2 regions of the Arthrobacter sp. 4R501 genome follow, and region 2 is predicted to be linked to the other one. Evidence: predicted binding sites of a transcription regulator. Region 2 holds the regulator's gene; the other holds the start of a gene.
What was found. The regulator HrcA, encoded in region 2, represses chaperone genes, less so after heat shock. The targets are predictions, from matches to a motif close to TTNGCACTCGNNNNNNNCGAGTGCNAA.

Region 1: a site for HrcA is predicted at 2,077-2,103, ahead of CXR02_RS13955 (FmdB family zinc ribbon protein). Genes of this name have one in related genera too.

What each region holds. Positions count from the first base shown of each region.
Region 1 covers NZ_PJIW01000013.1:19,153-23,347, forward strand. The annotation lists gene CXR02_RS13940 (GNAT family N-acetyltransferase) at 1-394, opposite strand, end outside; gene galU (UTP--glucose-1-phosphate uridylyltransferase GalU) at 400-1,305, opposite strand; gene CXR02_RS13950 (5-formyltetrahydrofolate cyclo-ligase) at 1,413-2,033, shown strand; gene CXR02_RS13955 (FmdB family zinc ribbon protein) at 2,164-2,424, shown strand; gene cpaB (Flp pilus assembly protein CpaB) at 2,524-3,270, shown strand; gene CXR02_RS13965 (AAA family ATPase) at 3,290-4,195, opposite strand, start outside.
Region 2 covers NZ_PJIW01000003.1:39,145-43,339, forward strand. The annotation lists gene CXR02_RS03185 (16S rRNA (uracil(1498)-N(3))-methyltransferase) at 1-708, opposite strand, end outside; gene dnaJ (molecular chaperone DnaJ) at 711-1,838, opposite strand; gene hrcA (heat-inducible transcriptional repressor HrcA) at 1,916-2,929, opposite strand; gene CXR02_RS03200 (DUF3097 domain-containing protein) at 3,077-3,925, shown strand; gene CXR02_RS03205 (DUF4870 domain-containing protein) at 4,054-4,195, shown strand, end outside.

The DNA of each region.
Region 1 (4,195 bases), on a different contig from region 2:
CAGTGGCCATGGCCACCGCCGTGGGTGCGATGCCGTGACCCGCACGCGCCTGGTCAACCCAGTACCCCAGCGTGGCCATCATGGCCGACCCCCACACAATCGAGGACACAGTCAGCTGGCCAACAATGACCGGGGCAGCAAACCTGGGTGTGCGCTCAGTGATCAGGAACGGCAGGGCCGTCCCCTGGGCGGCCTGGATTTTCAAGGACCGCACCATCTGCCGGTAGTCAGGCAGTGCACCGCCTGGTGCCGGGTTGGATGCTTCCCAGGGCGCCAGCCACTCGCTGTTGCGCCCACGGACCTCGGTCCATTCCTTCTTGTCCCGGTACCGAATGGGGCGCAGGATCAGGTCGCCGCATTCGAGTGTCACGGGCCAGATGGATCCGGGGCGCACGGCAGTTATTTAGCGAGGCCGGCCGCGAAGCCTGGCAGCCACTCCCGCAGTCCGGGGCCAAGGTCGTCGCTGTCGATGGCGAGCTGGACGCAGGCCTTGAGGTAGCTGAGCTTGTCACCGGTGTCGTAGCGGCGGCCGCGGAAGACCACGCCGTAAACTCCGTAGCCATCACCATCGCCGGCTGCCAGCTCCTGCAGGGCATCGGTCAGCTGGATTTCCCCGCCCCGGCCCGGGCCGGTGTGCTCGAGCACGTCAAAAACTGCCGGGTGGAGCACGTAGCGGCCGATGACTGCCAGGTTTGAGGGCGCCTCATCCACGCTGGGCTTTTCGACGAGCTTGTTGATCCTGACGTAGCCTTCACCGTCGATCTCCTGCACATCGGCGCAACCGTAGGCACTGATCTGGGAGGGTTCCACCTCGATGAGGGCCACCACGGATCCGCCGGTCTTGGACTGGACTTCGATCATGGTGCTGAGGAGTTCGTCCCGGGCATCGATCAGGTCATCGCCGAGGAGGACGGCAAACGGTTCGTTGCCGACGTGCTGCTTTGCACGCAGTACCGCGTGGCCCAGGCCGTTGGGGTCACCCTGGCGGACGTAGTGGATGTCACCGAGGTTGCTGGCTGCCTGGATGGACTCAAGTTTGGCCAGGTCGCCCTTGGCTTCCAGCGTGTCCTCCAACGAAGGAACCCTGTCGAAGTGGTCCTCCAGGGCACGCTTGTTGCGTCCCGTGATCATCAGGATGTCGTTAAGGCCAACGTTGACAGCCTCTTCAACCACGTACTGGATGGCAGGCTTGTCCACCACCGGGAGCATTTCCTTGGGCATGGCTTTTGTGGCCGGCAGGAACCTGGTGCCGAGGCCGGCAGCTGGAATAACGGCCTTGCGTACTGTCTGCTGAGTGGTAGTCACTGGACTAATCTAACGGAGGGGCTGACCATTCAGTAATTGGTGGTGGCTCCTGAGCCAGCGCAGCGCAGACGCTGCAACGGCCACCCGAACGGCAACGAAGGAGCGGCATGCCCCAAGGCAGCAGTGAAGCCAAGGCGGACATCCGCGCACAGCATCGTGCGCGCCGCGCCGCGACGGACCCCACGCAACGCGACGCGGCAGGCGCCGCCCTGGCGGTCCACGGCGTTGCTTGGGCTGAACAGCTCACCGGTGGGACGCCGTCGACCTTTTGCGCCTATCTGGGCGTGGCCCCGGAGCCGCCCACGCTGCCCCTGATCATCGAACTCCACCGGCATGGCCACAGGGTCCTGCTCCCTGTCTGCGAGCCCGGCCGCCGGCTGAGCTGGACCTACTGGACTCCCGGCGTCGAGTTTGTCCGCAGCCGCTACGCCCCCGTGCTGGAACCGGCTGGACCGCGCCATGGCCTCGGCATCATGGCCTCCGTTGCTGCACTCTTCGTCCCCGCTACGGCCGTGGACAAGGACGGCAACCGCATAGGCCAGGGCGGCGGCTACTACGACGTCCTGCTGGGCTCCCTCGCCGGAGACGGCCTTGAGATCCCGTTTGCGGCCATCGTCTTCGATTCCGAACTGCTCCCGGCCGGAAGCATTCCCGCCGAAGACTTTGACCGGAGGGTTCCGGCCGCGCTCACGCCCTCAGGTTTGATCCGGCTGCCGGACCCGGCCTGACGGACCCGGCCTGACGGAAGGCTGCTTTCCGGGGGTGATAGAATTGGCACTCAGGCCCTGCGACTGCTAATGGACGGTTTCCGCTCAGCGCAGCACAGGACCTCTCGTTTGCCCCCGAGGAGGATCACCAGTGCCCACTTATGCTTACGCCTGCAAGGATTGCGGCCACGCCTTCGACGTTTTCCAGTCGTTTACCGACAGCACCCTGACTTCATGCCCGGAGTGCCAGGGCGCCTTGCGCAAGAAGTTCAACAGCGTGGGCGTGGTCTTCAAGGGCTCCGGTTTCTACCGGACCGACTCCCGGGATGCCAAGGGAAGCACCGTTTCGGCTGCCCCCTCCGCCCCCGCGGCCGCACCGGCACCTGCCACGGTTGCCGCTGCCGCCAGCTGACCTCACGCCAAAAAAGACGTACGACGTCGGCAGCACGGTTTTCCACATAGCCACCTTGGCTTCTGTCGGGCTCGGTTGCCGGAACGTAGCGTGGTTCCCATGCCCGCTACCCTCTTTCGTTCCAGCCGTGGATCCGCCCCGCCGGGGCGCCCGGCCCGCCGTCCGCTCCCGTCAGCACGACCCCGGGGCGCGGGTGGCCACAGGCTGTTGTCCTGGCTGGGCCGGAACCGGCGCCTCGTAATAGCGCTCCTGCTCTGCCTTGCTGCCGGGATCGCGGTCCATCAGCTCACTCCCCCGCCCGCCGATACGGTCTCGGTGTTGGCGGCGGCACGGGATCTCCCCGCAGGCACGGCCTTGACAGCCACGGACCTGACGGCCACGAAAATCCCGCCGGGGATGCTCACTGCCGGGTCCATGTCCGACACCGGTGACGCCGCGGGTAAGCAACTGGCAGCCCCATTGCGGAAGGGCCAACTGGTGACAGACTCCCTGCTGCTGGGTCCCGGCCTCCTGACCGGAACGCCACCGGGCTCCGCAGCCGTGCCCTTGAGGATGGCCGATCCCTCCTCCATCCAGCTCGTGTCGCCCGGGCAACTGGTCAACGTGGTGCTGACCGGGGCGAACGGCTACGACCAGCAGTCCCCCTCGGAGGTGCTCGCTTCATCCGTTCCCGTCCTGTGGACGTCAGGACAAGGAGGCAAGACGGGTCAGTGGTTGGGCACCGGCGAGACCGACGGGCTGATCGTCGTGGCAGCAGCCCCGGAGCAGGCTGCCCGGCTGGCGGGAGCCTCCACTCAGGGCAAGCTGTTTTTCGTACTGGTGGGACCCGAGGGCGGGGCCGGGTGACGCCGCTGCAGCCTGGAGGTCAGCCCCAGTGCGGCGGCTTGTTTTCCTTCAGCCATGCGTCGTGATCGTTGTCGGGGCCATCGCCCCAGCGCTTTGGGTCATCCTCCGCAGCCTTGTTGGGCAGGATGCCAGCTGTCCCAGGCAGCTGGCGCTCCGGCACAGCCGCGTTCCCGTTTCGTGCGTCGTCCGCCTGGTCGTTACCGTGTGTATCTGCCTGGTCGGCGTTCCGTGGGGTCACAACAACCGCCTCCTCACTGGCCAGGCGTCCGGCCTGGTCGTCGTTCCTGTCGTTTCCTTCGCTAGCAAGCGCGAGCGGGTCCATGTCCTCGTCAAAGAATCCGCCCGAAGCCGCGCCCCGTCCGGGCGGCAGAACATTCTCAAGGCCCAGGTAACCCGCGATCCGGTCCGCGCAGGCGGACGGGTCCGTGAAGACTTCGATGGTCCACAGCGGCATGTACCGCCAGCCCATCCGCTCCAGCAGCTGCGGACGGAGCCGGCTCCGCTCACGGACACTCATGATGCGGTATTGCTCCGTGCCATCCGATTCGATGGCCACCGGCCGCGGAATCTCGGCGTCGTCCTGCCCCATGGTGCTGAGCGGGTCTGCTGCGGCCACCACGTCAATCACGCCGTCGTACTGGTGCCAGACGCGGGCACCGCGGGCACGCAGCCGGTCACCAAGATCGGCGACGAGGGGATCGGCCCCAAGCGCCTGCTCACTGGCGGCGGCACGCGAGGCCGGAGTTCCGAGATCGGTCTTTCCCGCAATCTCACGGTTCAGGAGCTCGTAGAAGTCCACCGCGCCGTAGGACAGCCGCGTGTGATCGAGGTCTTCGGGCTGGAAACACGTCAGGACGTGGAGTGAACGCCGTGCACGTGTCATCGCCAAAGCGAATTTTTCCCGCCCGCCCTCAGCGGATAGGGG
Region 2 (4,195 bases):
CCTCAGGACGTGGTGTCCCAAGAGCGCCGTCACGGCGCCGGCGTCGCAAAGCCGGGTGACTTCGCGGGGACTGATTCCGCCCTCCGGACCAACGATGAGCAGAATTTCCAGGGGTCCGGCGTCAGCCTGGGTGCCCTGCCATGATTCCAGGACAGACCGGAGCGGCCGGACCGCGTCTTCGTGCAGGATTACGGCCAGATCCGCTGCCGCCACGGCCGCCGCAAGGCCTGGCGTTTCGACGGCGGCGCGCACCTCGGGGATCCAGGCGCGGCGTGCCTGCTTGGCGGCGGCAATGACCACGGACTGCCATTTTGCGTGGGCCTTGGCCGCGCGCTCACCCTTCCAGCGGACAATTGATCGCTCGGACTGCCAGGGAACTACGGCATCAATCCCGAGTTCGGTTGCCGTTTCCACGGCCAGTTCATCGCGGTCCCCCTTGGCCAGGGCCTGCACCAGCACAAGCCGGATGTCGGGCCGGTCCTCCACAACGAGGGCGGAGCATTCCACGGTGAGCTCCGCGGGCGACGCCGAGACAACAGTTCCCGTCAGCCGCCTTCCGGCGCCATCGGCAATGTCCACCGCCTCTCCGGGAGATAGCCGTTTTACGGTCACGGCGTGGCGTGCCTCCGGCCCTTGAAGGACAAAACGGGCACCGGGCACCAGACCGTCCAGCGACCCGGCACCGCTGAAGAAAACGGGATTGCTCACCGCTACAGGTTACCGAACCGGTCCCGCAGCTTGGCAAAGACGCCGCCGCTGGCAGCCAGTTTGCCTTCCGTGAACTGCTCGCCCCGCAGCTTCGCCAGCTGCCGCAAGAGATCCTCCTGCGCGGCATCCAGCTTGGCCGGCGTCTCCACCTGCAGATGGACCATCAGATCCCCGCGGCCGTAGCCGCGCAGGTGCGTCACGCCGAGTCCACGGAGCGTGATGATCTCCCCTGACTGCGTCCCTGCCTTGACGTCGATTTCCTGCAGCCCGTCAAAGGTTTCCAGTGACAGCTCGGTGCCTAGGGCGGCGGCAGTCATCGGGATGTGCAGCGTTGCGTGCAGGTCGTCACCGTCGCGTGCGTACGTGGCGTCGTTGTTGACCCGGAGTTCCACGTACAGGTCCCCGGACGGTCCGCCGGCCGGGCCTGCTTCGCCCTGCCCGGAGAGCTGGATCCGGGTGCCAGTGGCAACACCGGCCGGCACCTTGATGGTGAGCGACCGCCGGCTGCGGATGCGGCCCTGGCCGCTGCATTCGTTGCAGGGGTCCTTGATGACCGTCCCGAAGCCTTCGCAACTGCCACACGGGGCCGCCGTCATGACCTGGCCCAGGATGGAGCGAACCGCGCGCTGGACCTGGCCGCTGCCGCCGCAGATATCGCAGCGCACAGGGTGGCTGCCGTCGCGGCAGCATGACCCGTTGCAGGTGGGGCAGGTGACGGCTGTGTCCACTTCGAGTTTCCGGTTGACGCCGAACACGGCATCGCGGAGTTCGATCCGTACACTGATCAGCGCGTCCTGGCCGCGGCGGACCCGGGAAGCGGGGCCGGAGGTGCCGCCGGCCCCGAAGAACGTGTCGAAGATGTCCTGGAACGCGAAGCCCTGGCCGGAGTATCCACCGCCGCCGAACCCGTTGTCGGTGCCGTTCTCATTGCCGGTGGTGTCATAGATCCGGCGCTTTTGCGGGTCCGAAAGTACCTCGTAGGCATGGGTCACGGCCTTGAAGCGGTCCGATGCATCGTCCCCGGGGTTTACGTCCGGGTGGAGAGTGCGGGCCAGCTTGCGGTAGGCCTTCTTGATCTCTTCCCCGGTGGCTTCCGGCGAGACTCCGAGGACGTCGTAGTGGCTGCTCAAAGTTCGTATCTCTTCCTTGTTGTACTGACGGCAGGCGGGCTGCCGGCACTGCTCTTCGTGCCTGGACCGTGATGCTGTTACGGACCCAGAATTCTTGAAAGGTAACGGGCTACTGCCCTGACGGCGGCCATGGTGGTGGGGTAGTCCATCCGGGTGGGGCCGAGCACACCGATCTTGGCAGTGCTGTCTGGTCCGTAGCCCGTGGCCACCACGGAGGCTTCCGCTAGTCCGTCGTACGGGTTTTCACGCCCGATGCTGACTGCCACGCCCCTCGGATCCTGCGCCATGTCGCTCAGGAGGCGCAGCAGGACAACCTGCTCCTCGAGCGCTTCCAGGACCGGTCCGATACTGAGCGGAAAATCCACATTGGAGCGGGCGAGGTTCGCCGTTCCGGCCATGACCATGCGTTCCTCACGGCTGCTGTGGGCGAGCGTTTCCAGCCCGTGGGCCAGGGCCTGGGCCGCCGCGCGCTGGCCCGGGCTGACGGACGAAACGACTCCGGGCAGCGAGGGGGTCAGCCGGCTCAGCGAGATGCCCGCGAGTGATCCGAGGAAGTGTGTCCGCAGCGCGGCGATGGCGTCGTCGCCGAGGTCCTGGCCGATGTCGATCACGCGCTGTTCGACCTTGCCGGTGGTGGCGATGAGGACCACCAGGACCTGCCGGGGCGCGAGCAGGACGAATTCGATGTGGCGGATGGTGGCGCGGCTCAGATGCGGATACTGCACCACGGCGACCTGGTTGGTCAGCTGCGACAGCATCCTGACGGTCCTGTCCAGGACGTCGTCCAGATCGTCGGCGCCCTCCAGCAGCGACTGGATGGCACGCCGTTCCGCGTGGGAAAGTGGCTTCACCGCTGAAATCTGGTCCACAAACAGCCGATAGCCTTTGTCTGTGGGGATCCGTCCCGCGCTGGTGTGCGGGGCCGTGATCAGACCGTCGTCTTCCAAGGCCGCCATGTCGTTGCGGATGGTGGCACTGGACACGCCGAGGTGGTGGCGTTCCACGAGCGCTTTTGAACCTACTGGCTCGCGGGAGTGCACATAGTCCTCCACGATGGCGCGCAGTACTTCGAGTTTGCGCGGCTCGCTCATACTCCACCTCCATCCGTGGTCACTGCAGGGTTAGCACTCGACATGCCTAAGTGCTAACAGTCTAATATGAGTCACCCCGTTGTTAGCATTGGTACCGCTCCGGGCGAAATTCCGGGCCAGGATCTAGCGGCAAGGCGGAATCAATCCATGCAGTACCAGAACTGGGGTCCGCAGGAGATCACCGCGCCCGTGAGAAGCGAACTCCCTGAGGTCCCCGTGGAACGTGGCATGGTTCTCGAAGACGCCCAGTCAGGCTGGGTGGGAGCGGTGACCCGGGTGGAGAAGTCCGGTGGCATGCATGTAGTGGCCCTCGAAGACCGGCGCGGCAAGTCCCGGTCCTTCCGGCTGGGCTTCGGATTCCTCCTGGAGGGGCAGCCCATCCGGCTCGTTCCCCCGGCGCCCAGGCAGGCCGCCCCCGTGGCCGCCGGCCGGACGGCGTCCGGCTCGGTCCGCGTGGCCGGCCAGCGTGCCCAGGTCGCCAAAGCCAGCAGGATCTGGGTGGAGGGAAAACACGATGCCGAACTCGTGGAAAAAGTCTGGGGTGACGATCTCCGCGTAGAGGGCATCGTCGTCGAGCCTTTGCATGGCATTGATGACCTGGCGGGGGCGGTAGCCGCATTCGGCCCCGGGCCGGGGCGGCGGCTGGGGGTCCTGGTGGACCACCTGGTGCCGGACTCGAAGGAGTGGCGCATTGCGGCTGCCGTGATGGCCTCCCCCGGCGCGGTGGGGAATGTCCTGATCGTCGGGCACCCTTACGTTGACGTGTGGCAGGCAATCCGGCCCGCTGTACTGGGCATCGAACAATGGCCGGTGGTGCCGCGCGGGCAGGACTGGAAGACCGGAATCCTGGCAGCGTTCGGCTGGCCGCACTCCACCAAGGAAGACATCGGGCTTGGCTGGCAAAAGCTACTGGGCGCTGTCCGCAGTTACGCGGACCTGGAAGCATCATTCCTCGGGAGAGTGGAGGAAGTCATCGACTTCCTGACGGTGCCCTGACACCGGATCCGGCTCCTGGCGGCAGCATTTGGTGGCTGAACCAGTATTCTTGGTACTGCGGAGGCTGCAGTTGCATCAGTCCGGCATTCTCCAACCCAGCACCATTGCACTTTCGAAGGAAGAAAACCGTGGCACAAAACGCACGCGAGCACCGGGACGACCACGGCGGCCAGGGCCGTTCCGAGTACCAGGGCGTTCCGGCTAATGCGCTGCCCCTGACGGCCAGCGAAGACCGCCAGTGGGCCACACTGGCACACTTCGGCGGGATCC